2 regions of the Negativicoccus succinicivorans genome follow, and region 2 is predicted to be linked to the other one. Evidence: riboswitches for the same ligand, from Rfam matches in the RefSeq annotation. Region 2 holds a riboswitch; the other holds the start of a gene.

Region 1 (15,513 bases), on a different contig from region 2:
CAATGCGCCCGCCATGTGATCTGTCGGGAAAATGATCGCGCGGTGGGCACCTGTCGTTTTTTTCCGGCGGAAGAGGCCGGCACCTACTACATCGGTCGGATGGCCGTCGCCAAAGACCATCGCCATCAACAGTTAGGCACCCTGATTTTGGAAGCTGCGGAGAACGCTATCAAAAAACTGGGCGGCACAAAAATCATGCTTTCCGCGCAAGTGCGCGCCCAAAACTTTTATTTGCGCAACGGTTATACCGGCGATCTCGAAGAAGTTCATATGGACGAAGGGGAGCCGCATCGTTGGCTGTATAAAGAGATATGACGTGTGAAAATTTTTATTTCACTATGCGTAATTCGCAATCTTATTGTTGTATTTTCATTGAACGCATGATATTTTTAGCTCATAATTTAGTTCATAATTAAGTTATAAATAGAAAACATTCATTATAAGGGGGAAATGGTATGAAAACGAAACTGACCGAGCTGCTCGGTATCCGATACCCGATTATTCAGGGTGCCATGGCCTGGATCTCCGAATCGACTCTGGTAAGCGCTGTTGCGAATGCCGGCGCCACCGGCGTGATTGCGACCGGCGGTCGTTCGTCGGAATGGATTCACGAACAGATTCGTAAAACGAAGGAATTAACCGGTCATCCCTTCGGCGTGAATTTGATGTTGCAGGCGCCGAATAAAGATGAAGTGCTCGAAATTATTTGCGAAGAAAAAGTTGCTTTCGCGACCATCGGCGCGGGCAATCCGGTGCCTTACTTTGAACCGTTGCATCGTGCCGGCGTTAAAGCGATCCCGGTCGTGCCGAACGTCAAACTCGCTAAACGCGTGCAGGAAAAAGGCGCCGACGCTTTGGTCATCGAAGGCTTTGAAGCAGGCGGTCACGACGGCATGCAAACGACGATGGCGCTCATGACAAATGTCATTCCGGAAATCGATATTCCGATCATCGTCGCCGGCTCCATTGTCGACGGTCGCGGTATGGCGGCGGCTCTCCTGATGGGCGCCGACGGCGTGCAGATGGGTTCGCGCTTCCTCTTAGCCGAAGAGTGCAAAGTCCATCAAAATTCGAAAGACGCCATCATCGCCGCCACCGATACGGATTCCGTCATCACCGGTTTTACGCGCAACAACAATGTCCGCGGTTTACGCAGCGCATTCACGGACGAATACTTGCGTCTCGAGCGCGAAGGCGCCGCCGATGAGGTTCTCACCGCTCTTTCACGCGGCACGAATCGTCTCGCCGCGGTCGACGGCGACATGGTAAACGGTGTGGTGCAAGTCGGCCAGGGCTTGAACCGTTTGACCAAGATCCAACCGGCGAAAGAAATCGTAGATGAAATTATTCATGAAATGACGGAATGTTTGCAGAACGCCCCGCAATTACTGAAATAATTTTTGAAAGCAAAGGAAAGGAAGTTTCTATGTATACCTATGATGGAGATGCGTTCCAGGGCGTTTCGCCCGCCTTGCATGAAAACGTCTATGTCGCGAAAGGCGCTCAAATCGTCGGCGATGTTCGCGCCGATGAATGGAGCAGCTTCTGGTACAACGCGGTAGCCCGCGGTGATGTCGATTACATTTCCGTCGGCAAATATTCCAATGTACAGGATCTCGTCTGCCTGCATGTGGCGAAAGGTTACCCCTGCATCATCGGTGATTATGTTACTATCGGCCACAGCGCGGTCGTTCACGGCGCCACGGTCGAAGACCATGTGTGGATCGGCATGGGCGCTAAAATTTTAACCGGCGCGCATGTCGGCCGCGGTTCGATTATCGCCGCCGGCGCGCTGGTTCTGGAGAACCAAGAGATTCCGCCGAATTCACTCGTCGTCGGTGTGCCGGGGCGCGTGGTGCGCACGCATGACCAATGGGACAACATTCACAGCCAGGCGATCAAGTACAAAGACGAGTGGACGGTCCAATACAATCTGTATCCGGACGCGCCGGGTGAAAAACATCACGGCGAAACGATCATCTGACCACAAAAAAAGAATCTCCGCGGAGATTCTTTTTTTATATCTAACCATCGGTGCCGCGCCGGCCGTATGGCATTTGTTGTTTCCATCAATCCGGTGCCGCCTTTGCCCGAAATATTTTCAGATAATAAAAAACCCTGCCTCGGCAGGGTTTTATTTGGTACCAATTAACGTTTCGAGAACTGGCTTGCTTTACGCGCTTTTTTAAGACCGTATTTTTTACGTTCTTTCATACGCGGGTCACGAGTCAGGAAACCTTCTTTTTTGAGCGCTTTGCGGAAATCGGCGTCGACTTCCAGGAGCGCGCGGCTGATACCGTGACGAATCGCGCCGGCTTGACCGGTCGTGCCGCCGCCGTGAACATTGACCAAAACATCATACTGGTCGGTGGTGTTGGTCAGTTCGAGCGGTTGTTTAACGATCAGCTCGAGTGTCTTCAAACCGAAGTATTCCGACATCTCACGATTGTTGATCATGATTCTGCCTTGGCCCGGAACAAGACGAACGCGGGCAACGGATTTCTTTCTACGACCTGTGCCGTAGTATTGTGCTACTGCCATTTACGGTTCCTCCTTCCGGTTAACGAATGTTCAACTCAAGTACTTCCGGTTGCTGTGCAGCATGCGGATGTTCCGCGCCGGCGTATACTTTTAATTTACGATACATATTTTCGCCCAGCGAGTTCTTCGGCAGCATGCCGCGAACCGCCATTTCAATAACCTGTTCCGGCCGACGTTCCAAGAGCCAGTTCAGATGAATGAAACGGCCGCCGCCCGGATAACCGGAATGACGGAAATATTTTTTCTGTTCTAATTTTTTACCCGTAACAACGACTTTCGCCGCGTTAATGACGATCACGAAATCGCCCGTATCTTGATGCGGTGTGTAAGTCGGCTTATGTTTGCCCCGCAGGACTTTCGCGACTTCGGCAGCTAAACGACCGAGCGTTTTGCCTTCCGCGTCAACGATGTACCATTTCCGCTCAATGTTGCTCGGATTGGCCATAAACGTAGTTTTCATGCGTAGAATTCCTCCTTATCAAAATCGAAACGTAAACGGTTATCCTTTCCGGGGCTAATGGGTAGGACAAAAGTTCACTCGTATTATTTTAAGCGTTAGGATCCTGTTTGTCAAGAAATTTTCATTACAAACTCGTATTCCTGCTGTTTTCATAATAATGTAAATATAATAACGAATTTTTATGACCGAGTAAAAACTTTGCCACGCAGATTTTTATTTATCGCATGGGCGCGATTTTGCGCCGGCGGTAAATTTTCCAGTATCAATGAAAGCAAATTTTTCTACCATTACAGAAAAGAGGCTCGTATGATTATTTCCCAACTTGCTGTCAGTCCCGCACTGCGAGAGTTATTTGCCTCCGCTGCCGTTACTTTTGTCAATCCGGCGCAGGCGGATCCCGACGCTTTCGCGGCCGTTGTCTTAAGCGCGAAGGATCAGTCGATCGCCCGTCGCTTTCAAGATGTCGACGACCTGCCTCGTTTTATTGTGGACAGTGACGCGCCGCATTTTATACGCCTGTGCAAAGACCAAGTGAGCGAAGTGGTACTCGCGGCCGCGAAACGATTTGAACAAGGTTTATTGCCGCCTTTTGTCGCCGCGATGATTGATTATACCGACGGCGATCAGACATCCTTTGCGACCCCCGGCCATCACGGCGGCGAATTTTTCCGCCGCACGCGCGCCGGTCGTCTCTTCTATGATTTTTACGGCGCCAATACCTTCCGCAGTGACCTTTCGTCTTCGGACGGTTACCTGGGCGACATGTTGACCCACGACGGTTTCGCCGCGGCGGCGGAGCAGCATGCGGCCGAAGTGTTTCACAGCGACCGTACCTACTTCGTCTTAAACGGTACCTCAACGGCCAATAAAGTCTGCGCGACGGCGCTGCTGACTCCCGGCGATCTGGTGCTTTTCGATCGCAACAATCATAAATCCGCGCACCATGGCGCGCTGGTGCTCGCCGGCGCGACACCGGTGTATTTGGAAGCCACGCGCAATCCGTACGGTTTTATCGGCGGCATGCCGGCGGCCGCGCTGGAAGAAAACGCATTGCGGGAGCGTATCCGTAAAATCGCTGCCGCTAAAGCGGATCTGCCGCGACCGTTCCGTCTCGGTATTTTTCAACTCGGCACGTACGACGGGATTTTGTACAACGCCCGTCAAATCGTAGAAAGCGTCGGCCAACTATGCGATTACATTTTATTTGATTGCGCCTGGGTCGGCTATGAACAATTTTTGCCCATACTCGCGCCGATGAGTCCTCTCACCTTGGAGCTCGGTCCGAACGATCCGGGGATTTTGGTGACGCAATCCGTGCACAAACAGTTAGCGGGATTTGCGCAAACTTCGCAGATTCATAAAAAGGATAATCACATTAAGGATCAGGCGCGGCACGTCAATCACGACCGTTTCAATGACGCCTTTTTGTTGCACGCGTCGACGTCACCGAACTATCCGCTTTTCGCTTCACTCGATATGAATGCGAAAATCCATGAAGCCCCATACGGCGAACAACTTTGGCGCGATGCCGCCACCGTAGCGACCGATGCCAAAAAAGAAATATTGAAACGCTGCCGATATTTCCAACCCTTTGTGCCGCCGACCGTTGACGGTACTCCCTGGCAAGATATCCCGACTGACGTGATCATCTCCGATCGCCGCTATTTCGTCATCGATCCCAACGCGTCCTGGCACGGCTTCAGCGGCCTTGCCAAAGAGCAATACGCGCTCGACCCCTGCAAAATTTTATTGTACACTCCGGGTATTTCCCTTCGCGACGGCACGTATGAAGAATTCGGCGTTCCGGGCAGTATCGTCTCGCATTACCTGCAGGAGCACGGCATGACGCCGGAAAAAAGCGATTTGAACTCGCTGCTCTTTTTGATCACTCCGGCGGAATCTCCCGCCAAGTTGAGCCGGTTGGTCGATTTGCTCGTGCAGCTGGAAAAAGCCATCGAGGAAGACGCCCCCGTCGCCGATGTGCTGCCCCGCGTGGCGGCAGCCTATCCGGATATTTACCGCACGCGATCGATTCGCTGGTTGTGCCAAAAACTGCACGATTTTTACAAAGAAGCGAACGTCAGCCAATTACAACGTAAGCTGTTCGCGGCTGAATATTTACCGCCGGTCGCCCTGTCCGCCGCCGAAGCCACGCTTGCGCTCCGCCGCAATCAGGCGCGCGCGCTGCCGCTTCGCGAACTTTCGGGCGAAATCGCATTGGAAGGCGCGCTGCCGTATCCGCCGGGCATTTTCACCATCGTCGCCGGGGAACGTTGGACGGAAACCGCCGTCGAATACTTTACGGTTCTCGAACGCGCGATGCAAGCCCTGCCGGGATTCGCCCCCGAAATTCAGGGCGTGCATCAGCGCCAACGCGGCGACGGCGCGCCGGAACTGTACGCGTATGTGTATGAAGCGCCGCCCAAACCTTCCCGACGTGCAATTTATGATTGACACGAAACAATATTCATGGTACACTTGTAAAGCTTGTAAACAAGCTATTGCCAAATTTGTAAAGGAGTGATTGCATGGCAACAAATCGGAACGCACGTTTTAAGGCGAGCCGACGGTTTGACCTCAACATCTACGGTCATCCGAAAGCGTTAAAACGGCAGTCCAAAGAGCGCCGCCCGCGTAAAATCTCGGAATACGGCACCCAGCTCTTGGAAAAACAGAAAGTTAAAGCGATCTACAATTTATTGGAACGTCAGTTCTACCGTTACTACGTCAAAGCGCGTAAAATGGAAGGCATCGTCGGTGAAAACCTTCTCTTCCTCCTCGAAAGCCGCCTGGACAACCTCGTCTATCGCATCGGCTTCGCGCGTTCGATCCGTCAGGCTCGCCAGATGGTGAACCACGGCTTGATCCTCGTTGACGGCAAACGCGTTGACATCCCGTCGTATAACGTAACCCCGGGTCAGGTCATCTCGTTGAAAGAAGATCAACGTGCCAATGAAATGTTCAAAGCCAGCTTCCAGGAAGTTCGTTCCTTCGAGCTGCCTTATATAGAAAAGAACTTCGACAAATGGGAAGGCACTTACACCCGTCTCCCGCTGCGTGAAGAATTGCCGTTCGCGAACGACATCAACGAAACGCTCATCGTCGAATTGTACAACAAGTAAGAATTGGCAAAACCTCCCTTGCAAAGGGAGGTTTTTTATTGTTGACAGTATATTTTCCTCTCCTTGATCTGCAATTTATAAAAGATGCCATTAATGGTATAATAAATAAAAATGTGAATAATTAAAAGGAGGCATTTATGCGACATTCGAGCGCGCGCGCAAGGAAACGGAAAAAGCGCGGTGCAAATAAAAGTACGCTCATTATCGCCGCGATTATCGCGCTGGTCATTTTTCTGGGCGCCGGTTGCGGATTTATCGGCGCTACCATCAGCAATTTGCCCGATGTGCAGCAAACGGATACCCCGGCGGCGTCATCGCAGATTTTTGACATCAAAGGTCGCCTGATTACGACCATTCATGCGGAGGAAAACCGGTTACCGGTTTCGCTGGATCAGGTCCCCGAGAATTTGCAGCATGCCTTTTTGGCGGCGGAAGATATCCGTTTTTATGATCATCACGGCATCGATCCCCGCGGCATCATGCGCGCGATCTTTGCCAACATCACGCACAACGGCATCGCGCAAGGCGGCAGTACCATTACGCAACAGCTGGCCCGCAACGCATTCCTGACGCAAAATCGGACTTTGGAGCGTAAATTCCAGGAAGCCATTTTGGCGTTGCAGATCGAACGCGAATACACCAAACCCGAAATCTTGCAAATGTACATGAACCAGATTTATTTTGGTGAAGGCGCCTACGGGATTCAGACAGCGGCCAATATTTATTTCGGTAAACCGGTAAGCGAACTGGATTTGGCGCAATGCGCTCTCCTGGCCGGTTTACCGCAAAGTCCTAACTACTACTCCCCGTTCAGCAATTTGGAAGCGGCGAAAACGCGACAGGCTACGGTTTTGAATCAGATGGCCAAGTACGGCTTCATCTCGCAAGAAGACGCGGACGCCGCCAAGGCGGCCGATTTGGGCTTGCGCTCACAGGAAAGCCTGAAACAGATTCGCGGCTCCCGCGCTTCCTATTTCATCAGCTACATCGAGCAGCTGATCAGCGACAAGTACGATGCGGAAGCGCTTTATAAAGAAGGCTTGAAAATTTACACGACGTTGGATCTGGATATGCAGGAAGCGGCGGAACGCTCGCTGGAAGCGAATCTGCCGGACTTCTACACCGACGCCAACGGCTTGCGGCAACCGCAAGGCGCTATCGTCGCCATCGATCCGCACAACGGCCATATTCTAGCGATGGTCGGCGGACGCGGCACGGACCATTTCAACCGCGCCACCCAAGCGGTGCGTCAGCCGGGCTCGGCATTTAAGCCCTTCGTCTACATCAGCGCCGTGGAAAAAGGCATGACCCCGGGCACGATCGTCGACGACTCGCCGGTCACAATCGCCGGTTGGAGTCCGCAAAACTACAGCCGTACATTCAGCGGTAAAATGACATTACGTCAGGCCTTGATGAATTCCGTCAATGTGCCGGCCGTCAAAATCGCGCAGGAAGTCGGCATGCATAATATCCTCGCCAATGCAGAAAACATGGGCATCAGCACGCTCGTCTTCAAGGGCGGCAACAATGATGAGAACCTGGCCGCCGCCTTGGGCGGGTTAACGCAAGGCGTCATTCCGCTCGATATGGCATCGGCGTACGGCGTGCTGGCCAACGGCGGAGTGCATATGGAACCGCTGGCGATCATTCGGATTGTGGACCGCAACGGTAATGTATTGGAAGAAAATACCGCTAAAGGCACGCAGGTCATCAGTCAAAAAACGGCGTACATTGTTACGAATATGCTCGAATCCGCCGTCTTGCACGGCACGGGCGGCAATGCGTACATCGGTCGTCCCATGGCCGGTAAAACCGGTACAACAGACGAAAGTAAAGACGCGTGGTTTGTCGGCTATACGCCGGACGTCGCCGCGGCCGTTTGGATCGGCGATGACTTTGACGGAACCTTGCAGGGATTGACGGGCGGTACCGTTCCGGCGGCCATCTGGCGTGACTTTATGCATGCGGCCGTCGCCGACATGCCGGCCAATAGTTTCCCGACGCCGGCGGGTGTCGAGGGAATCGCCGCGGAAGGTTTTTACCAGCCGGCCTCGGAATCTGACAAAAAAGACGAAGATAAAGACAAGAAGGATAAAGACGGCAAAAAGAAAGATAAAAAATCATCCGCTAAGAGTGATAACGACGACGGTGATGAAACACCGGAACGCGTGCCCGGAAAAGTGAAAGGCGCGGGCAACGAGTAAAAATCTTTTCGTAAAGAGCTCCTTGACCTGAGCGTTTATAAATGGATTCAAAGAGTTTCAGGTAGTACATACAGCAAGAAAAAAGGCGCTATTGAAAAATAGCGCCTTTTTTGATCTAGTATCCTATCACACGTTTCCAACTAGAATATATGGTTCGTGCCACCATTCTATGCGCGTTTATTATAGCACAAAGAAGGCAAGGGACAAACTGTTATTTGATGATCCTCAAGAGCTTTTTGATTCGTTGCGCTTTTGCGCTTCATCATTCGTTATCGGTAAAGCACTTGAAAAGCGTAAATTCACTCGTATTGCTCAATAACTTCTTATGACCAGATATTTTTATTCTCACAACAAAAAAGACGGCGAAAGCCGTCTTTTTTTGATTAAGTATCCGCTGTCGTCGTAATCGGACGATGCGTGTGAATATCCCGATGCAATACTACTTTTCCTTGCAAAAGAGATTCTCCGATCGCGATGACGCGCTGATTTGACGAGCCGCGGAAACGCAACGCGGGATCGCGCAACGCGTCCACGAAACGCCCGTCAACGAGCACGTCACACAGACGCAGAAGCGATAATCGAACGGGATCACTGATAATCTCTTCCCAGGTGTAGCCGGAATACACCCAAATGTTTTTTTGCGGCTGGGCCGCCCGCACGGCGCGCACGACCTCGATCAGTCCCTCGACATTTTGCATGGGCTCGCCGCCCAAAAGGGTCAGACCCGCCACATTCGGGTCATTGATGTAGTCGACCACCGTCGCGGTTTCCTTGTCCGTCCAAAGGTTACCGGCCTGAAAATTCTGGTATTCGACGTTGAAGCAATTCGGACAATTGTGAGTGCAGCCCGTGACAAAAATGCTTGTCCGAATGCCTTCACCGTTGGCAATATCGTAGTGCCGGATTTGTCCGTAACGCATGCGCGCCTCAGATATGGAGGACGCGGTCACGGATTTCTTTCGTGCGACCTTCGTTCCAGAAGTTTTCACCGAGGTAACCGCATGTCCGACGGATGACAGTCAACAGATTGCGATCGGTGTTGTGGCAACGCGGGCATTCCCACTGGATGTCGTCATTGACTTTGACTTCACCGTCAAAGCCGCAGACATGACAGTAATCCGATTTGGTATTAAATTCCGCATAGCAGATATTGTCGTAAATAAAGCGCATCATCGTCAGTACCGCATCGACGTTGCCGCTCATATTCGGAATTTCCGCATACGAGATGCAGCCGCCGGTCGAAAGTTTTTGGAATTCCGATTCGAAACAGAATTTATCAAAGACGCTGATCGGTTCGCGTACGTCCACGTGGTAACTATTGGTGTAGTAACCTTTATCCGTAATGTCTTCGATTTCGCCGAAACGCGCGCGGTCAATCGACGAGAAACGGTTGGTCAGGCTTTCCGCCGGTGTGCCGTACAGAGAGAATCCCAAACCGGTCTGTTCCTGCCAGGTATCGACCGCTTCACGCAGACGGCGCATCAGGCGCGCGGCGAACGCGTGACCTTTTTCGCCGGTATGCGATTCGCCGGTGATGAGTTTGGTCGCTTCATACACGCCGATGTAGCCGAGGGAAAGCGTGGAATACGTATTCTGCAAGTACGGATAAATCTTTTCACCCGGTTTGAGGCGAGCAATCGCGCCATACTGCCAATGAATCGGCGACACGTCGCTCACGACATCTTTCAAGAAGTCATAGCGCAACATCAATGCTTTGTAGCAAAGTTGCAGACGTTTTTCCAAAATTTCAAAGAATTTTTCTTCCGAATGTTCCGCCAAAATACCGATTTGCGGCAAGTTCAGTGAAACGACGCCCTGATTGAAACGGCCGTCCCAAACGTATTCGCCTTTTTCGTTTTTATACGGGCGCAGGAAGGAGCGGCAGCCCATCGGCGAAAAAACATTGCCTTCATAATTTTCGCGCATCTTTTTCGCGGAAATATAGTCCGGATACATGCGCTTCGCGGTGCATTTCGCCGCGAGTTCCGTGAGATAGTAGTACGGCGCGTCCGGCGCGATATTGTGCTCATCGAGCACGTAAACGAGTTTCGGGAATGCCGGTGTGATGTAGACATTCTGCTCGTTTTTGACGCCTTCTAAACGCTGCGCCAAAATTTCTTCCGTAATCATCGCCGCTTCTTTGGCGTATTCGTAATCCGGTTGGAAATACATGCACAACGTAACGAACGGCGCCTGGCCGTTGGTCGTCATCAAGGTATTGATCTGGTACTGGATCGTCTGAATGCCGTCTTTTACTTCTTTACGGGTACGTTTCCAAGCAATCGCTTCCGCTTTCTCCTGATCCGGTTCCATTTCATAAATGTCGCGCTGTTCTTCGAGCACGCTCTTGAGAATTTTATTGAACGATTTACGCACGAAAGGCGCCAGAATCCGATCAATGCCGTTGATGCTCTGTCCGCCGTACTGGCCGCTGGCGACCTGCGCAATAATCTGCGTCGTTACCGTACAGGCGACTTGGAACGATTTCGGTGAATCGATCTTTTTCCCGTTAATGACGGTGCCGTTGGTAAGCATGTCTTCCAAATTGATCAGACAGCAATTGAACATCGGCTGAATAATATAGTCCATGTCATGGAAGTGAATCGCGCCGCTGTCATGCGCCTGCACGATATCGGCGGGAATCAGTTTGCGGCGGGCGATATCTTTCGATACTTCGCCGGCGATCAAATCGCGCTGCGTCGAAACGACCTGCGCGTCTTTGTTGGAGTTTTCATCCAAGACTGCGATATTGCTTTTATTTAATAAACCGAAAATACTTTCATCGGTTGTATTTTCATGACGTTTGAATGCCTGTACCGCTTTATAGTTTTCGTACGCACGAGCCGTTGCCGGATTGTGGTTCTCAATGAGTTTATAATAGACCTTATCTTCGATTTCATAAATCGTTAAAGGCTTTTCCTGCTGACGTGCTTCCTGTTCGATTTCCCAGGCGATTTTGTCCGCCTGACCGATTTCATACACGCCGCTCGAGCTGTTCATTGCTTTTTCAATCGCGATCGTAATTTTCGACCTGTCAAAAACAGTTTTGTCGCCGTCGCGCTTGATGACTTCCAACATAGTACCGCTGCCTCCCTCATATTGTATCGGCTTTCTCACAAGCCGCCTCTTCAGATTTGAGTATACTACATATTGTAGTCTGGGCGCAATCCTAAAAGCAGATTATTCAATATGTAGCGCTCGGCTAAAATCCCCTTTAAGCCCGAAACGGTCGCATTTTACGCTACTTGAAACAGTCCTATACAAAAAACGCAAGGAGTCATCTCTAAATTACTGTTTGACATTCATTCTTTCATAGTGCTATAATCAGCGTTAATCAACAACGAAATACACCACTTTTCATCCAGAGTGACCGAGGGACCGGCCCAATGACGTCGCGGCAACCATCTCTACACGGAGAACGGTGCCAATTCCGCGGGAGTGATCCCGAGAGATGAAGTCGACCGGCTCTTCATCTTTTGGTGAAGAGTTTTTTAGTGGTTAAAGGAGTGAGAAAATGATAGATTTGCGACACATTAGCAAAGTATATCCCGGTCCGCAACCGGTGCACGCAATCAAAGATATCGACCTGCATATCCCCGAAAGCGAAATTTGCGGTATCATCGGCCTGTCCGGGGCCGGCAAGTCGACGCTGATCCGCTGTATCAACATGCTGGAAACGCCGACCGAAGGAGAAGTTTGGGTCGACGGTAAAAACCTGACGGCGATGAGCGAGCAGGAATTACGTAACGAACGCAAACATATCGGCATGATCTTCCAGCATTTCAATCTGCTGAGTCATCGTACCGTCTATGAAAATATCGCGTTTCCGTTAGAGCTCGCGGGACTTTCCAAAGCGGAACAAAAAGAACGGATCGAGCCGATTTTAGAACTCGTCGGTCTGACGCAACGCCGCGACAACTATCCCGCCCAACTTTCCGGCGGTCAAAAGCAGCGTGTCGGCATCGCCCGTGCGTTAGTTTCCCGACCGAAGGTGCTCCTTTGCGACGAAGCGACCAGCGCGCTCGATCCGCAGACTACCAAAGCAATCCTTGATCTTTTGAAAGATATCAATCGTCGCCTGCACCTGACCATCGTTTTGATCACGCATGAGATGCAGGTCATCAAAGAAATTTGTAACCACGTCGCCGTCATTGAAAACGGTCGCATCATCGAACAGGGCGGCGTGGCGGATCTTTTCACCGCGCCGAAAACGGCGACCACGCGCGAATTTGTCGGCTCAATTTTGAGCAATGAGATTCCGGAAAACTTAAACTATCTGCATATTTCCCAAACACCGATTCCCGATGCCGATTTACTGGTTCGGTTATCTTTTATCGGCGACGTTACCGATGAGCCGTTGTTGGCGACATTGATTCGTCGGTTTGATCTCGAAGTCAGCATTCTCTACGCTAGCATCGATTACATTCAGGACACCTCATTCGGTCGACTGATTGTGACGCTGGGCGGCAGTGAGGATCAAATGCAAGCCGCCTTGGCGTGGCTGCGCGCGTGTCCCATTGAAAGTGAGGTGATCGGTTATGTCCCCGCAAATCGTTAGCCTCTTATGGCAGAGTTTAGGGGAAACAATGTACATGGTGGCCGTTTCCTCCTTTCTCTCGGCCTTCTTCGGGATTCCTCTCGGGGTCTTGCTGCTCGTTACCGATAAAGGTCATATTTTGGAAAATGCCGCGATTAATAAACCGCTCGGCGCCGTCGTCAATATGTTGCGTTCGATCCCGTTTATTATTTTGATGGTCGCGATTATTCCTTTGACCCGCATTATTGCCGGTTCCTCGATCGGCACGACCGCCGCGTGCGTACCCTTGACGCTCGCCGCAATTCCCTTTGCGGGGCGCCTGGTGGAAACGGCGCTGAAAGAAGTTCCGTTCGGCTTGGTTGAAGCCGCGCAATCGATGGGCGCTTCCCCGTTGCAAATCATCTATAAAGTGTTAATTCCCGAAGCGCTTCCGACCATCATCGACAGCATGACGAACGTCGTCGTCAATTTGATCAGCTACTCCGCGATGGCGGGCGCGATCGGCGGCGGCGGCTTGGGCGATCTCGCAATCCGCTACGGCTACCAGCGTTTCCGTCTCGATGTGATGCTCGCAACGATTGCGATATTGGTCATCGTTGTCCAATTGATTCAAAGTCTGGGTAATTATTTAGCACGACGCGTTAATAAAAAATAATTCTGAAAACGAAATAGTGAAATGGGGTAATTGATATGAAACGACAATGGACAGTCTTATTTTTCCTGCTTTGCAGCTTGGCCGTACTGGCCGGTTGCGGCACCCAAAAAGAGCCGGCAAACGCTATGCTCGGCACCCAAGAACGACCGCTCGTTGTCGGCGTAACGGCAGGTCCGCAGGCGCAAATTTTAGAGCAAGTCAAAACGGTGGCCGCGCGTGACGGATTCGTCATTAAAGTGGCGGAATTCACCGACTTCGTCACACCGAATCAGGCGCTCGCCAACGGCGAAATCGATGCCAACGCGTACCAACACCAGCCGTACTTGAACCATTTCAATAAAAACAACGGTGACAAATTAGTCTCGATCGGCAAAACCGTACTCTTACCGATGGCGCTCTATGCACCGAAATACAAAACGCTCGACGCCCTTCCCGACGGCGCGAAAGTAGCCATTCCGAACGATCCGACCAACGGCGGTCGCGCGCTCTTGCTGCTGCAGTCGGCCGGTCTGATTCAACTCGGCACGAATGATATCACCGTCACGGTCGCTGATGTCAAAGAAAATCCGCATCATTTCGAATTTCTTGAAGTGGAAGCCGCGCAGGTGCCGCGCTCGTTAGATGACGTGGACGCCGCCGCAATTAATACGAACTACGCGCTTGAAGCGGGCCTTTCCCCGGTTGCCGACGCGCGCTTTGTGGAAACGAAAGAATCGCCGTACGCTTGCGTGCTGGCCGTGCAAAAAGAAGCGAAAACCAACGCGGCGTATGCGAAACTGCTTTCTTACTACCAATCGGAGCCCGTACGCGACTTTATTAACAAAGAATTTAAAGGCGCGCTCGTGCCGGCGTTCTGACTTGAGGTTTTCCTTTACAACTGAATGCAGCTGTGATAAAATACTACTGTTGCTAATAACGGAACTTGCAAGGAGGTGTAGATAATGGCAAATTATTGCGAAGTTTGTGGTAAAGGTACGCAAACCGGTATGAACGTCAGCCACTCACATTTGAAAACGAAACGAACCTGGAAACCGAATATTCAACGTGTACGTGTTGTTCTCAACGGTCAAACCACGCGACAGAACGTCTGCACTCGGTGCCTTCGTTCCGGCAAAGTGGAACGTCCTTAAGACAAACTAAAAACCGCCTGCGGGCGGTTTTTTTAATGCCTGTTTTCGTCATATATAAAAACCGCCCGCAGGCGGTTTTTTATTTAACATCCCAATAGCGCGGCAAAAACGTGTCTTGATATAAACGAATCGCATACTCGTCCGTCAAGCCGGCTACATAATCAATCACCGCCGTTGCGACCGGAATTTCGTTCGGCTGATGTTCCTCCGGCAAGCGCGCGGGATCTTCCAAATAGTAGCGGCAAAGCTCCTGTACCAAGCGGTAACCGCGTTTACGATCCGGCACCAGCGCCGGCGCCTGATAAACATTGGCGAACATGAATTCGCGAAATATGCGCATGACCGCCTGCGTGGCGTCCGGCATGATAATACAGTCCCGATCCAACGATGAATACACCAGGTCGCTTACCATCGCCGTGATCATGGATGAATGCGTCGTTCCGAAACGGCGTTGCACTTCCAGCGGCAAATCGTCCGCCGTGAGCATACCCGCCCGCTCCGCATCATCAAAATCGTGGCATAAGTAGGCAATACGGTCACTGTAACGAACCAGCTGCCCTTCTAATGTCTGCGGCAAATTTGGTCCCGTATGATTCAAAATACCATCACGTACGGCCTGCGTCAAATTCAAACCGGCGCCGTGCTTTTCCAGCACATCCAACACGCGCAGACTTTGCTCATTATGATGAAAATGTCCGAACAGATCGCGAATCGCAAATTCACCGACATGACCGAACGGCGTGTGCCCCACGTCATGCCCCAAGGCGATCGCTTCCGTCAAATCTTCATTCAAGCGCAACGCGCGCGCCATCGTCCGCGCGATTTGACTCACTTCCAACGTATGCGTCATGCGCGTGCGATAAT
Region 2 (15,513 bases):
GGATTTGGCCGCTTTTCTTTAGTGCTTTAATTACATTGGCATTGGGAATATTGATTGACCGCAACGGTCAAAAAATCACATCCATTTCACTTAGTCAAGGGTTCGTACTGGTTTCGTTTACTTGGATTTTAGCCTCCTTGGTGGGCGCACTGCCCTACTACATGTGGAATGAACTTCCCAGTTTCGTGGATGCGCTTTTTGAATCGGTTTCCGGCTATACGGCGACCGGTGCTACCGTTATTTTGGACGTCGACGGGATGCCACGTCCGTTACTGTTGTATCGCAGTATGACACACTGGTTTGGCGGTATGGGGATCATTATTCTTTTGCTCGCGTTTCTGCGCAGCTTAGGGCCGGAGGCAGCGAACCTTTTTAATGCCGAAGCAGCGATTAACGGCTATGGTCAAATTATGCCGCGCATTCGCAAATACGCCATCACGCTGTGGGGAATCTATTGCCTTTTTTCGGCCGTATTGTTTGGGCTCTTATGTTTGGCAGGAATGCCGATTTTTGAAGCGCTGAATTATGCTATGTCAATTATTGCAACCGGCGGCTTTGCGGCTCGCAGCGCCGGAACGTTTATTTATGAAGAAAATTATGTCATTCAGGCAATTTTTATTTTATTTATGGTTCTTTCCGGCGGTAACTACGGTCTGTATTATTTAGGGTGGAAAAAAGGGTTTCGCCTCATTTTTAAAGATACCGAATTTCGAGTGTATATTTCCATTTTGTGTGTAGGCGCGTTAGTTATTGCGAGCACACTCTTTTTCAAGCAAAATACTACGATTTTAGAGAGTTTAATGGATGGATTCTTCACCATGACATCCATGCAAACCGGCTCAGGGTTTGCAGTAGCTGATTATGATCTTTGGCCCCCGTTTGCCAAAACCATTTTATTTATTGCCATGTTTATTGGTGGCTGTTCAGGCTCCACGACCGGCAGCGTCAAAGTGATTCGCTACATTTATATCGGTAAAGCCATTTGGGCCTATTTGCAGCAAATGATTCATCCGGGTATGGTGAAAGTAGTCAAATATAATGGGGAGGCGGTACCGAACAAAAAAGTTATGGTAACTCTTATTTTCTTCATCTTGTACATTTTGATTTTGTTTACATCGACATTATTGGTAACCTTGACTGGCATGCCGATTATGGAATCTCTGACGGGGGTTGCCAGCACATTGGGTAATGTCGGCTTGGCGTTCGGCCATTTAGGACCGACCGGTTCATATGCATTGGCACATCCCTGGGCCAAGGTCGTATTTATTGTCGACATGTTGTTGGGACGTTTGGAGTTGTTGACATTGCTGGTCATGTTGCATCCCGGCTTTTGGTCGAACTTTTTGCGCAAAGATAAAAAGCGTTTACAGAATGCAAAAAAGCGACGCTACTTGTAATGAAATCTTGACACTGTACAGGAAAACCGATATACTATCAAAGTAAGTCTTGCGGCCCGGTGGTGTAGTGGTTAACATGCCGCCCTGTCACGGCGGAGATCGTCGGTTCAAATCCGATCCGGGTCGCCATTTTTCTTTTTTATTTGCCTCGGTAGCTCAGTCGGTAGAGCAGAGGACTGAAAATCCTCGTGTCGGCAGTTCGATTCTGCCCTGAGGCACCATCATGCGGGAATAGCTCAGTGGTAGAGCATCGCCTTGCCAAGGCGAGGGTCGCGAGTTCGAATCTCGTTTCCCGCTCCATTGTGGCGGCATAGCCAAGCGGTAAGGCAGAGGTCTGCAAAACCTTTATCCCCAGTTCGATTCTGGGTGCCGCCTCCACATTTGCCGGGGTGGCGGAACAGGCAGACGCAACGGACTTAAAATCCGTCGAATCGAGAGATTCGTACCGGTTCGATTCCGGTCCTCGGCACCAATTTTTGGTCATAAGATTTATTAAGAAAAAAACCGATTCATGCGAATCGGTTTTTTTGTTGCGCCAAATGGCACGAATAAATATGCTGCGAATCAAAAATCGTAGCCGAAGTTCTTAATAGAAACGATTTTGGGTGACATCAGCACGTATCATGAATACACAATGGCATAATGCGTGTTGTAATATGCTCAAAAAAATAATTATTAAGGATATAAACTTTTTACGAGTAGCAAGGAATTGGTTCTTAGAGTTGATAAAGTCTTCGCGATAGGACAAAATGAATTTACAAAAAAAGAACCGATTGATACGGTTCTTTAACTTTCTTTTTGCGGTGGGACAAGCAACGTTTTTTGGTGAGTATAATGCACAAATCCGGGTGGCGTGCCTTGTGGCTTTTTGATGTATTTACGAAAGGTATAATCTACTTCGACCTTCGGGGCTGTTTTGGCTTTGCTGTAGTACGCAGCCAGTTGCGCCGCATAGGTAATGACCTCCTCGGTGAAGGACTCACCGGGATTGGCAAAGATGATAACGTGGGAACCCGGAATTTCTTTGGCATGGAGCCAAAGGTCATCAGGACCTGCCGTTTTAAGAGTCAAGGTTTCATTTTGCACATTGTTGCGTCCGATCTCAATGCGGTAGCCGTCGTAGTTCAGTGACAGCGGTTGCGATTTTGTGCTTAATGAGCGATGATTGTGATTCTTTTGCTTTTTAGGCCGCAAGGCATCCAATTCGTTTTCTAAATCGGTCAGTTCCGGTGCTTGCAAAGACTCCTCAAGAAAATACGCAAGGGAATCTAAATACCGGAGATTCTGCTCCGATTTTTTCAAAAAAGGCAAAGCCTGTGTTTTTCTTTTTTTCAAACGATTATACCGCTTGTAATAAAGTTGCGCATTTTCCGCCAGCGACCATTCCGCGCGCAGAGGTATGGTAACATCTTCCTGCTGATCAGAAAGCAAATTGGGAAGTGTAATTTTTGTGCGATATTCATGTGGTAAATACGCATGAATAGACAAAAGATCACCGTATAATTTGTCAGTTTCAAGACGATCCGTTTCCGCCATTTCCCGGCGGATTTTTTGTTGCTTAGTGCGTTCCTTTTTTTGCATAGAGCGAATACGTTGGCGCAGGCGCTGGATGCGTTCTTCGTATTGCGAAAAAAGTTCTGCAGAAGCAAACGCCTGATTAGGATCAGAGAATTCTGCGACTTTATCCATCTGCCATTCCCAAAATAGGAAAGGAGACAGCCACGCTTCGCGGCCGTGTTTATAAAAATATACGTTAGATTGCGTCATGAAAAGTTTCTGCAATGTTGCCAAGCATGTCATCAACTCTTTTTTTGACGCAGAGGAAAGCTCTGCCAACGTCATTTCCGGAACGAGTTGTAAGCGTGTGTTTAACAGCCTGGTTAACGGACGAGAAAAACCGTTAAAATAAGTGGCAAGTGCTTGTGTAAGAGTGAGCTCCTGTGGTAATTCGCCGATTAAGTTCAATATTTCCTGTGGTGTCAATTCGAGCCAGAATATTTTTTCGCTGTGCGGCGGTTCACTATAGGTTTGACCGGGAGCGAGATCACGGCGCGAAGAGGGTTTGCGATGTAACGCATCGATAACTTGTCCGTCAACAGTTAATACCAGATTTGGTGCATTCGGAATCAGTTCTAATTCGAGCTTTTTAGAGACAATTTTTCCTTGGGCTTCAATGCGCTGAAATGTGGCGGTGACCCATTTATCACCATAGCGTGCTGCAATTTCCGTAAGTGTGGCGCCCTCCAGATGTTTGCGCAAAACCATGCAAAAATTGTTGGTAGGAGTATTGTTTCCTGCCGGCTTTTTATGACTCCACCAAGTTCGTGGCGATGATTGTAAGGAGACTTGCCAGGCGCGTGTACCTCGAGGCAAAAGCATTGTTAAGCTGAACGTGGATGTATCTAAAATTCGAATGTTGCCGAGCTTTGCGCCTTGTAATTCTTCTTTTGCAAGTAAAGCCCATTTTGTAAAAAGCAAACTGTCAATATTCATCTAAACCTTCCATTTCCTCCGTCTATATCTGCTAAGTCTCTTCATTTTACATCAGTTACTGAAAATGGTAAAATAGCTTAAATGGAGGTATTGTATGCAGTTTACAAAGTGGCATGGTTTGGGAAACGATTTTGTTTTACTGGACGGACTTATTGAAGAAGTGGTGATGACACCTTCTTTAGCACGCCAACTATGCGATCGTAAACGCGGCATCGGCGCAGACGGTGTAGCGATCATACTACCTCCCGAAAATTCTCACTATGATTTAGAAATGCGGATTTATAATGCGAACGGAACCATTGCGGAGATGTGCGGCAATGTAACCCGTTGTGTGGCTGCCTATGCAACACAGCAGCAGCCGGACAAAAAGCATTGGCGTATTTTGACAGCCACCGGGGTCATGCAGGCTGATGTGATTAACCATACGCCGCAGGAATCAGAGGTCACCGTAATCATGAGCGTACCTAAATTACGACGCGGTGACATCGGTATAACTGCGGATAAGGAGCAGCCTGCGCAAAATATTCAAATCGATCTTGATGGAAAGACGCTTACATTTACCGGTGTTTCTATGGGGAATCCGCACATTGTTACATTCGTTGATGATGTCGATACAGTGCCGTTGGGAGATTGGGGGCCTCAGATCGAAACAAATCCGCTATTTAGCGAAAAGACGAATGTGGAGTTTGCACAAGTTTTGTCTGCGAATGAAATCCGCATGCGTGTTTGGGAACGCGGCGTAGGTATTACGGAAGCGTGCGGAACAGGTTCATGTGCGACATTGGTAGCGGCTGTTGCCAACCAACTGATGAAAAATACAGCGACGTTAATTTTGGACGGCGGACGGCTGCAAATAACTTGGCCGGGTGTTGGGAAACCGGTACAAATGACAGGTCCGGCAGTAGAGGTATTCAGTGGCGAATATAAAAGAATCGGAGAAAACAATGATGAATGTACGATTAATTAATATCGGATTTGGCAATATGGTTTCCGCCAGTCGACTGATGGCAATCATTAGTCCGGAATCAGCTCCGATCAAGCGTATGATCCAAGAAGCCCGCGAAGGGAGTATTCTGGTAGATGCAACGTATGGCCGGAAAACTCGCGCCGTTTTGATTATGGACAGCGGGCAGATTATTCTATCAGCTATCCAGCCGGAAACCATTGCCAACCGGTTACATGAATTCGGCGAAGAATGGGATGAAGAAAAAGAATGAGCGCGGAGTATAAACATGACGAAGGCGTACTTTTAGTGGTCTCAGGTCCTTCCGGTGCAGGTAAGGGCACGATTTGTGATGCACTGCGCCGGCTTCATCCGGAAATTCGTTACTCCATTTCGGTTACCACCCGGCCGCAACGAGTAGGTGAGGTTGACGGGGTCAATTATTTCTTTACTTCTGTCGATAAGTTTAAAAACATGTTGAAACAAGACGCCTTTCTTGAATATGCCGAAGTTTATAACAATTACTACGGCACACCGAGAAAGCAAGTACTTGATTTGGTTCATGAAGGTAAAACGGTCTTGCTTGAGATCGATATTCAAGGCGCGATGCAGGTCAAGAAAAAATATCCCGAAGGGATTTTTATTTACATTGTCCCACCATCTTTACAGGAGCTCTCTCATCGTTTGTATGCTCGGGATACTGATTCCAAAGAAGTGATTCAAATGCGTCTTGCGAAAGTGATTGGCGAACTCGAGTTAGCGCACCAATATGACTACATCGTTGTCAATGATAAATTGGATGAAGCCGTAGATAAAGTTCGCGCCATTATGGTGGCAGAACGTTGTAAACTGTCGCGTAATAAAGAGCAAATCGATACTATTTTTGAAAAGTATATTACCAGGGAGGTTATGTAGTTATGGTATTCCCATCAATTGATGACTTATTGGAGCGTGTAGACAGTAAATATACCTTGGTTTCTATGGTGGCTAAACGAGCACGAGAACTCACCGAAGGAGCGGAGGCATTGGTAGAAGCTGATGAGAAAAAGCCGACAACGATTGCTTTAGAAGAAATTTATTACGGTAAAGTCAAGAAAGCGGCTACCCATCCGGCGGGAAATATACGATAATGGAACGCTTACAAGGGAAAAAAGTAGTTCTTGGCGTAAGCGGCGGTATTGCTGTTTACAAAGCGCTTTTTTTGGTTAGAGAGCTGCGTCGACATGGCGCGGAAGTTCATGTGATTATGACGGAACACGCAACGAAGTTGGTGGCGCCGCTTTCTTTTCGTGAGCTTTCCGGTCAGCCGGTTACGACGACGATGTGGGGAGAAATCACCCATTGGAATGTAGAACACATTGCTCTGGCTAACTTGGCGGATGTTTTCGTCTTGGCTCCGGCGACCGCAAATTTAATTGGCAAAGTAGCCAACGGGATTGCCGATGATATGCTGACGACAACCGTAATGGCAACACCCGCTCCGGTAGTTGTCGTGCCGGCGATGAATACCCGAATGTACGAAAATCCTTTTACGCAAAGCAATTTACAAAAGTTGGCTAGTGCGGGCTATACCGTCATCGAACCGGAATCGGGGGATATGGCCTGCGGTACAAACGGTAAGGGGCGCTTCCCCGCCGTAGAGACAATCGTTGCCACCATTGAAAGAGTGGCGTCGCAAGGTCTGTTGCAAGGTAAAAAAGTGGTTGTCAGCGCCGGTGGGACACGCGAGGCTATTGACCCGGTACGGTATCTCTCCAACCGCTCCAGCGGCAAAATGGGGTATGCGGTAGCCGCTGCTGCAGCTTGCCAGGGAGCCGAAGTGGTCTTGGTCAGTGCGGCAACATCGCTGCCGGAAGTTCCCGGTGTACGTATCGTTCATGTCAATAGCGCGCGGGAAATGAAGGACGCCATTGATGCCGAATTTGATACTGCCGATATTGTCGTCAAAGCGGCAGCTGTTGCAGATTATCGCCCGGCGAAAACTGCATCTCAAAAAATCAAAAAACAGGACGACGATATGCGAATCAAGCTGGTACGCAATCCTGATATTTTATATGAACTGGGCCAACGTAAAAAGCAACAAATTTTGATCGGGTTTGCGGCGGAAACCCAAAATGTTTTGGAATATGCTAAGGGCAAATTGGTCAAGAAAAATTTGGATATGTTGGTGGCCAATAATGTGGCTGCCCCCGGCGCCGGTTTCCAGACGGAGACTAACATCGTAACGTTTGTCTATCGTGACGGCAGTCACGAATCTTTGGATATCATGACTAAAGACCGGGTGGCGGAAGAGATCATCAAACGGGCGGCGAAGTTGGCAAACGCTTGCAAAAAATAGCATAATATCATAAAATAATAATTGTACTCATCCAGAGTGGTGGAGGGATTCGGCCCGTAGAAGCCACAGCAACCGGTTCAATTCGGTGCTACATCCGACAGGCAACTGGAAGATGAGGGAAATCCCTCATGGAGGGATTTTTTTATGCAAAAGGAGCGAATATTTTGGCAGAAAGAGAATTCTTTACTTCAGAATCGGTAACGGAAGGACATCCGGATAAAATTGCCGATCAAATTTCAGACAATATTTTGGACGCGATTTTGGCACAGGACCCGGATGGACGAGTTGCCTGTGAAACAGTAGTCAGCACCGGTTTAGTACACGTTGTTGGTGAAATATCGACATCCTGCTCCATTGATATCAATAAAATTATTCGTGAGACGATTCGACGCATCGGTTATGATCGTGCGAAATACGGATTTGATGCGGATACTTGCGGGGTGTTGGTATCGATTGATGAACAGTCGCAAGATATCGCTATCGGTGTAGACAGCTCGTGGGAAGCAAAAGAAAAAAGTGAAGACATCTTTGACGAAATCGGTGCCGGCGATCAAGGCCTTATGTTCGGCTATGCGGTTCGCGAAACACCTGAATTGATGCCGTTGCCGATCTCGTTAGCACATCGTTTGGCGCGACGGTTGGCGGAAGTTCGCAAGGACGGTATTTTGCCGTATTTGCGTCCGGACGGTAAAACACAAGTAACCGTAGAATATGTGGATGGTAAGCCGGTACATATTGATACAATCGTTATCTCGACACAGCATAGCCCCGAAGTAGAGATAGCAGAATTACGTGACGATATTATCGAGCAGGTCATCAAGCCTATTTTGCCGGATAACTTGTATGACAATAAAACGAAGCTCTATATTAATCCTACAGGGCGCTTTGTCATTGGCGGTCCGCAAGGGGACGCCGGCTTGACCGGTCGTAAAATTATTGTGGATACCTATGGCGGGATGGCTCGCCACGGCGGCGGTGCATTTTCCGGTAAAGATCCGACAAAAGTAGATCGCTCGGCGGCTTATGCAGCACGTCACGTGGCGAAAAATATTGTCGCGTCGGGGATTGCAGATCGATGTGAAATTCAGCTGGCATATGCGATCGGCGTAGCGCACCCGGTGTCAATTTTAGTCAACACCTTTGACACGGGTAAGATCCCTAATGAAAAAATCACGGACCTGGTTCGCACCCATTTTGATTTACGACCGGCAGCAATAATTCGCGATCTTGACTTACAACGACCGATTTATGCACAGACCGCGTCCTACGGGCACTTCGGTAGAACGGATATTGATTTGCCGTGGGAGCGCACCGATAAAGCAGATGAATTGCGTAAAGATGCAGGATTATAAGAAGACGGTATATGCCGTCTTCTTTTCACATAGGAGAGTTTATGACGGTAGCTGAAATTATCATTAACCGACCGACTAAGCATTTACAAAAATGTTTTTCATACCGTATTCCCGCTCATTTGGAATATATCACTCCCGGTTGGCGAGTGATTGTTCCATGGGGAACCGGTCACGAAGAGGGGATCGTTTGGAAGACTCGGTCGGAAACTTTTGAGGATACAACGCGCGAGTTGAAAAGTATTTTTGAGGCAATAGGAGATAATGCCTGGTTTACATCGGAAATGCTGGCACTTGCTGAATGGTTGGCAATGTACTATGCGTGTCCATTGATTGAAGCATTGCGTTTATTTTTAGTGGATAAAAAGACGATTAAAGGCCAAACGCGCTATAGCTTAACGGTATCAGGACAAAAAAAAATAGCACCTGAGAATATTCCTACAAACCATCAAAAACTTCTGAAGAATTATTTTCCCAATATGCTGGAGGCACTTGCCAATGGCTGGATTAAAGGTGAACTAAAACAGCTGAGTGATTCGCGATTCGCGAGTGAAATCGTTTGGGATGCAGCCATTGAACCCACACAATCACAACTTATGCGTACGCCTCGTCAGCAGGAGCTGGTTCTCTTTTTAACAGAGCATCCGGAGCAAACATCAGCAGAGTTAAATGCTGCGGGATTTTCTGCCGCGTTACGTAAATCTGCGCTAAGCAATGGTTATGTAAGCACTCACGAAAAGTGCAGCGACCATACCGGTATCCCGGATCATTTACCTCCACTTACCTCGGCACAGAAGCAAGCGTGGGCATCCATTCTGTCAGCCTTAAATGAACAGCGTAATGAAACGTTTTTGCTACATGGAGTCACTGCCAGCGGCAAAACGGAAATATACTTGCGCGCTGCCGCTAACGCCGTAGAGAAAGGCAAGAACGTATTGATTTTGACGCCGGAAATTTCGCTAACGGATCAAGTGGTGCGTCGCTTTACGGCACGCTTCGGAGCGGAAAAAATTTTTTGTCAGCACAGCGGTCTGACGGAGCTGGAGCGCTTTAATAACTGGCGGCGTGTGCGCGCGGGCCGGGGAAATATTGTAATCGGACCACGTTCCGCCGTATTCATGCCGGCAGAAGACATCGGCCTTATTGTTATCGATGAAGAATACGATGCCAGCTACAAACAAAGTGAGCAGACACGGTATCATGCCAGACGTGTGGCGGAGTGGCGTGCACGTTGGCATCATTGTCCGCTCGTTTTAGGCGCGGCAACACCCTCGATGGAAAGTTATTATCGCGCTGAAAATGGCGAAATCACTACACTACTGCTCCCGGAACGTATCGGCGGTGTATCCTTACCGAAAATGCATATTGTCGATATGCGCAGCGAGCTGGAGGCGGGGAATCGTTCCATTCTTTCACGGGAATTGTATCAGACGATGCAGACGATGCTTTCGCAAGGACGTCAAATTATTTTGCTTTTAAACCGACGCGGCTATGCTACCCATGTTTCCTGTCGAACATGCGGTTATGTTTTAACCTGTCCTCATTGCGACTTGCCTTATACCTATCATTTACCGACTCATACTTTACAATGCCATCGTTGCGGCGGCGCACGGGAGATGCCCGCAAGCTGCCCAAATTGTGGCAGTAAAGCGATTAAATATTTTGGACTCGGCACGCAACGCGCGCAAAAAGTGGTAGCGGAAGCATTTCCCCGGGCGAAAGTTCTGCGTTTGGATACGGATAATGCAGGGAATGCAAGGCGGCGCGCAGAAATTTTAGATACCTTTGCACAAGGGAAAGCCGATATTTTATTGGGAACGCAGCTGGTGGCGAAAGGCCATGATATTCCTAATGTCGGCTGTGTCGGAATTTTAAGCATCGATGCATTATTAAATCGCCCGCAATATAATGCGGCGGAACAGGTATTTCAATTGGTTGTGCAAGCAGCCGGACGCGCAGGACGTAAAGACGGTGATGGGCGCGTCATTGTGCAGACATACCATCCGGGGCATTATGCATTGCAGGCGGCCTGCACCGATGAATGGCAGAATTTTTATACCGAAGAACTTGAACTGCGCGAGTATTTGCATTACCCGCCATTTTTTGAACGCGCTAAAATCAGCGCTTTTGCGGAGAGCCAAGAAAAAGCGCAAAGTCATTTACAAGTTCTATTTGATGATCTTGCAAAAATCCTTGCAGAAAAAGGGGTAGAAGTGGAATATACGGATATTTATCCTGATTATCAGGCTAAATTACGTGACCGGTTTTATATGTCGTTTCAAATAACAGCAAAAAATCTTAACACGGTTAGAGCGCATATCAAGAAAAGCGACCTATGGCAAGTAAATGGTATAATAATAGATATGGAAATGAGCTAACATACAAAAGAGGTGACACGATTGGCAATTCGTAAAATTGTATTGGCGGGCGCGCCCGTACTGAAAACAAAAGCGCAACCTGTTACAAAAATGACAAAATCGATTAAAACTTTGCTGAAGGATATGAAAGATACGTTATATGATGCCAACGGCGTGGGCCTTGCAGCACCACAAGTCGGTGAATCGTTGCGGATCTTTGTGATTGATGACGGCAACGGTTATGTGGAATATATTAACCCGGAAATTATTACTTTATCTGACGAAAAAGAAGAAATGACGGAAGGTTGCTTAAGTGTTCCTGGTTTTGTGGGAGTGGTCGAGCGCTCTACCAGCGTTACTGTACGATATGAAGATCGTAATGGGCGTACGCATGAGGTAAGAGCAACGGGACTGTTGGCGCAGGCTATCCAACATGAAAATGACCATATTGATGGTACTCTTTACATCGAACGTGCGAAAAATTTGTACAAAGAAAATGAAGGAACGATCGAATGAGAGTCGTTTTTATGGGGACGCCGCAATTTGCTGTACCCTGTCTGGAGTCGGTACTAACACATCCGAAAGCGGAAATTGTCGGTGTATATACACAACCGGATCGCGTCAATCGTCGCGGTAAAAAAATGAGCTTTTCACCGGTGAAAGAGTGTGCCCGTACGCATGGTTTGTCGTTGTATCAGCCGGCAACACTGCGCGATGTCGACGCGCAAAAAAAATTACAGGAACTTGCACCGGAACTTTTGATCGTGGTGGCTTATGGTCAAATTCTCCCGGCAGAAGTTCTTGAAATTCCGCGTCTTGGTGCGATCAATGTTCACGCATCATTGTTGCCCAAGTATCGCGGCGCCGCACCTATGCAGTACAGTTTGCTCAATGGCGATAAGACGACCGGTGTCACTATTATGCATTTAGATGAAGGTATGGATACCGGCGATATCATCTTACAACGTCGGATCGATATTCCTATTGATTGGGATTTCAATCAATTATCTGCGCACTTGTCCTTACTCGGTGCGGAATCCTTGCAAGAGGTCTTGGCGGACGCGGATACAGCGATTGGTGACGCTACACCGCAAGTACACGATCGGGCTACATGTACCGGAAAAATTGCTAAAGAACAGGGAAGAATCCACTGGAATAAAAATGCGCGCACTATTCATAATTTAGTGCGTGCATTGCATACGAATCCGGGAACCTATACATTCTTTCGCGAAAAACGTTTGAAAATTCATCAAACCGCTCTGACAAAAGCGCATGCGATGCTTTTACCGGGTGAATTATTGGTGGACGGTACGGATGTTTTTGTCGGTACGGGTGAGGGGAGCTTGCAGCTTTTGCAAATGCAGCCGGAAAGCAAACGGAATATGCAGGCGGCTGAGTTTATTAACGGCTACCAAATAAAATCAGGTGAAACCCTTGGCGAACAAACAGATTGATGAAACGTTGCAAAATCGTAATCTCTGCCTGCGTTTGACCTTGTTGACGTGGGCAACATTAAGTGCGACCGCCTTTGCGATTGCGTATTTATTGGCGCCCGGCTTAGCTTTGCTGCATCCTGTTTTGCCGAATCTTGCATACGTTTTGGCGGCAGCGGGTGTGATCTTCAGCGGCGGCCTGATTGCAAGCATCGGCGTGGCGTTGGAAACCCATCATGAATTGCCCTTGGGGATTTTACGTAGCGCCAGTAAAGCGGTATATATTTTTTTACCGTATTGCATTTTATGGGGCAAAGTATTCCGTATTCCGAAAGAGCATGTCGCCCAGTCGTTGGTAGACTTAATCAATACATTGTCAGAGCGCTACCTGACGAAGCTCAAACCGGAAGATATTATGCTGCTGACACCGCATTGCTTGCAAAATGATACCTGTCCGATTAAAGTAACTCGCGATGCGTTTGCCTGTCGTGAATGCGGGCGTTGTCCGGTAGGAGGATTGGTTCATCTTGCAAAAACATATGGCGTCTCCTTATATATCGCGACCGGGGGAACCTTTGCGCGCCTTTTAGTAAAAAAACATCGTCCTAAAGCGATTATTGCGATCGCTTGTGAGCGGGACCTGGTTTTGGGAATGCGGGATGTTTTTCCGATTTTAGTGTTCGGGGTTTTAAATAGTCGTCCCTATGGTCCCTGTTTCAATACCCAAGTGGATCTGCAAAAAGTAGATAAAGTATTAGCCCATTTGTTAGGAGAAAAGAAGTCTGTTGAAAACTGCTCGAGAAATAGCGCTCGTCGTCTTGCGTAAGGTGCTTGTGGAAGAGGCTTATGCAAATATTGCCTTGCAACAAGTATTTACCACATGGCCTGCTGAAGATCGCGAACGCCGATTTGCCACCGAAATCATTTACGGTGTAATTCGTAAGAAAAATTATTTGGAGTGGATATTAGGCCGTTTAAGTCGCCAGCCGTTGGCAAAATTGGATGCGGATGTACGGCTCATTTTGTTGTGCGCATTATATCAAATTATTTTTCTAAACAGTGTGCCTGCGCGCGCGGCCATTAACGAAGCCGTCGAGCTGACAAAAGAAGTATCACATCGTGGCAGTGCGGGTTTTGTAAACGGTTGCTTACGCAGCTATTTACGTAAGCGAGAAGGGTTTAAAATTCCGCAACGGACAAATGATCCTATTACCTATTTAAGTCTTACATATTGTCAGCCGAAGTGGTTCGCTCAATGGGCAGTTCGTACATGGGGCATGGAACGCACGGAAGAGCTGTTTGCTTATTTTATGCAGCCGGCGCCACTCACTGTGCGTGTGAATACGCTTAGGCAAACTCGGGATGAGGTTATACGAAATTTAATATCTCGCGGTGTAGACGTAGTAAAGCTTGCTGTTCCTGAAGGTCTTTCCATTAGCCGGGGAGGGATTGCCGCCATTCGTGAAGAGCTGCAAAGCGGGGTTTTATATGTCCAGGATGAAGCGGCGATGTGGGTAGCACATGCAGTTTCTCCGCAGCCGGGTGAAACTATATTAGATTTGTGTGCAGCGCCCGGCGGTAAAACCACTCACTTAGCACAAATTATGGAAAATCAGGGAGAAATTATTGCCTGTGATTTATATCCTCACAAACAACAGCTGATTCGGGATAATTGTAAGCGGTTGGGCGTAACTATCGTTTCTGCAGTGGTGCAGGACGCCACTAAAGAAAATCCGAATTGGCAAAAAAGGTTTGATAAAGTACTCGTTGATGCTCCTTGTTCAGGATTAGGAGTTATCGGCCGTCGCCCGGATCTTAAATGGCGGCGGACCTCGAAAGAATTAAAGGCCTTTCCTCTCTTACAGCAGGCAATCGTAGAACGTGCCGTTACGTATTTAAAACCGAGTGGTCGCTTAGTGTACAGTACCTGCACACTGAATCCGGAAGAGAACGAAGGCGTAAGAGAAAGAATTTCACAAACCCATCCTCAATTGCAACCGTGTACAATTTCGCTGGAGAATACGATCAATATAGATGAGTATAGATTTTGGCCGCCGGAATCGAAAACAGACGGTTTTTATATTTGCGCTTGGGAAAACAAAATATGAAACAAAATATTTGGGGTAAAACCCTCCCGGAATTGCGGGCTTTAATGAAGGAACTTGGCGCTCCCGGATACCGCGGTCAGCAGTTGTTCGATTATATGTATAAGCGGGGTGTTTTACATTTTCATGAAATGGCTCAATTGCCGAAAGAATTGCGCAACAAACTGATAGAATCGTGCATCATCGATTTTCCGACCATTGTGCGTGAACAACGGAGCAGCGACCGAAAAACCGCCAAGTTGTTGCTGCGTTATAGCGATAACTCACTGATTGAAACAGTACTAATGAATCAACCGTACGGTTATTCTGTATGCATTTCCACGCAGGTAGGGTGCGCGGTCGGCTGTACATTCTGCGCCTCAGGTTTAACCGGTTTGCAACGTAATTTAACGGCCGCAGAGATGTTGGCACAGATTTATTTATGGCAATTTCTCTATGATATCAAAATTCACTCTTTCGTGTTGATGGGCTCCGGTGAACCTTTACAAAATTATGATAATGTACTTTCTTTTATGAAAATGTGTCATGGTTTTGAAGGATTAGCGATAAGTTATCGAAATATGACTCTATCGACCTCGGGTATTACACCTAAAATTTATGATTTGGCTAAAGAAAAAATACCGATTACATTAGCACTTTCGCTACATGCACCGAACGATACAATCCGCAATCAAATCATGCCGATCAGTAAATGGTATCCCTTGCCGGAACTATTGGAGTCGTTACAATTCTATACCCAAACCACCCGCCGACGCGTGACTTGTGAATATATTCTTTTGGCAGGAGTCAATGATCAGCCGGAACATGCCGCCGAGTTGGCGCAAATGATTTGTCCGTTGCGCGCGCATGTAAATTTGATTCCATTAAATGAGAGCCCGGGTATTCCTTACCGGCGACCGGAAATGAAACATTCACAGGAATTTTGTGAACAGCTGCAAAAGCAGGGAATAGCAGCTACCATCCGCAAAGAAATGGGTACTGAAATTCAAGCTGCCTGTGGTCAGCTCAAAATGAAATTTGTTGGAGATAACGCCTAGTTTGACGCTGTATTTGATAGATGATACGATATCCATATATTGATTAAATTTACTATTAAGG

What was found. Region 2 has a riboswitch for S-adenosylmethionine ahead of metK (methionine adenosyltransferase). Riboswitches for the same ligand answer to the same signal wherever they lie in the genome.
Region 1: linked by a shared signal. The riboswitch ahead of KIB08_RS05545 (methionine ABC transporter ATP-binding protein) and the one ahead of metK (methionine adenosyltransferase) in region 2 are both predicted to bind S-adenosylmethionine.

What each region holds. Positions count from the first base shown of each region.
Region 1 covers NZ_JAHAJN010000009.1:15,218-30,730, reverse strand. The annotation lists gene KIB08_RS05595 (GNAT family N-acetyltransferase) at 1-315, shown strand, start outside; gene KIB08_RS05590 (NAD(P)H-dependent flavin oxidoreductase) at 456-1,397, shown strand; gene KIB08_RS05585 (gamma carbonic anhydrase family protein) at 1,427-1,984, shown strand; gene rpsI (30S ribosomal protein S9) at 2,149-2,541, opposite strand; gene rplM (50S ribosomal protein L13) at 2,561-3,001, opposite strand; gene speC (ornithine decarboxylase) at 3,308-5,455, shown strand; gene rpsD (30S ribosomal protein S4) at 5,530-6,123, shown strand; gene KIB08_RS05560 (transglycosylase domain-containing protein) at 6,261-8,327, shown strand; gene nrdG (anaerobic ribonucleoside-triphosphate reductase activating protein) at 8,711-9,247, opposite strand; gene nrdD (anaerobic ribonucleoside-triphosphate reductase) at 9,255-11,405, opposite strand; SAM riboswitch class I at 11,682-11,785, shown strand; gene KIB08_RS05545 (methionine ABC transporter ATP-binding protein) at 11,842-12,885, shown strand; gene KIB08_RS05540 (methionine ABC transporter permease) at 12,866-13,519, shown strand; gene KIB08_RS05535 (MetQ/NlpA family ABC transporter substrate-binding protein) at 13,555-14,376, shown strand; gene rpmB (50S ribosomal protein L28) at 14,461-14,649, shown strand; gene KIB08_RS05525 (deoxyguanosinetriphosphate triphosphohydrolase) at 14,729-15,513, opposite strand, start outside.
Region 2 covers NZ_JAHAJN010000001.1:156,402-171,914, reverse strand. The annotation lists gene KIB08_RS00905 (TrkH family potassium uptake protein) at 1-1,397, shown strand, start outside; tRNA gene KIB08_RS00900 (tRNA-Asp) at 1,451-1,526, shown strand; tRNA gene KIB08_RS00895 (tRNA-Phe) at 1,543-1,618, shown strand; tRNA gene KIB08_RS00890 (tRNA-Gly) at 1,623-1,697, shown strand; tRNA gene KIB08_RS00885 (tRNA-Cys) at 1,702-1,775, shown strand; tRNA gene KIB08_RS00880 (tRNA-Leu) at 1,781-1,869, shown strand; gene KIB08_RS00875 (Rqc2 family fibronectin-binding protein) at 2,184-3,890, opposite strand; gene dapF (diaminopimelate epimerase) at 3,985-4,857, shown strand; gene remA (extracellular matrix/biofilm regulator RemA) at 4,838-5,107, shown strand; gene gmk (guanylate kinase) at 5,104-5,748, shown strand; gene rpoZ (DNA-directed RNA polymerase subunit omega) at 5,751-5,963, shown strand; gene coaBC (bifunctional phosphopantothenoylcysteine decarboxylase/phosphopantothenate--cysteine ligase CoaBC) at 5,963-7,171, shown strand; SAM riboswitch class I at 7,196-7,290, shown strand; gene metK (methionine adenosyltransferase) at 7,336-8,523, shown strand; gene priA (replication restart helicase PriA) at 8,565-10,898, shown strand; gene def (peptide deformylase) at 10,911-11,393, shown strand; gene fmt (methionyl-tRNA formyltransferase) at 11,390-12,331, shown strand; gene KIB08_RS00825 (DUF116 domain-containing protein) at 12,312-13,136, shown strand; gene rsmB (16S rRNA (cytosine(967)-C(5))-methyltransferase RsmB) at 13,144-14,418, shown strand; gene rlmN (23S rRNA (adenine(2503)-C(2))-methyltransferase RlmN) at 14,415-15,452, shown strand.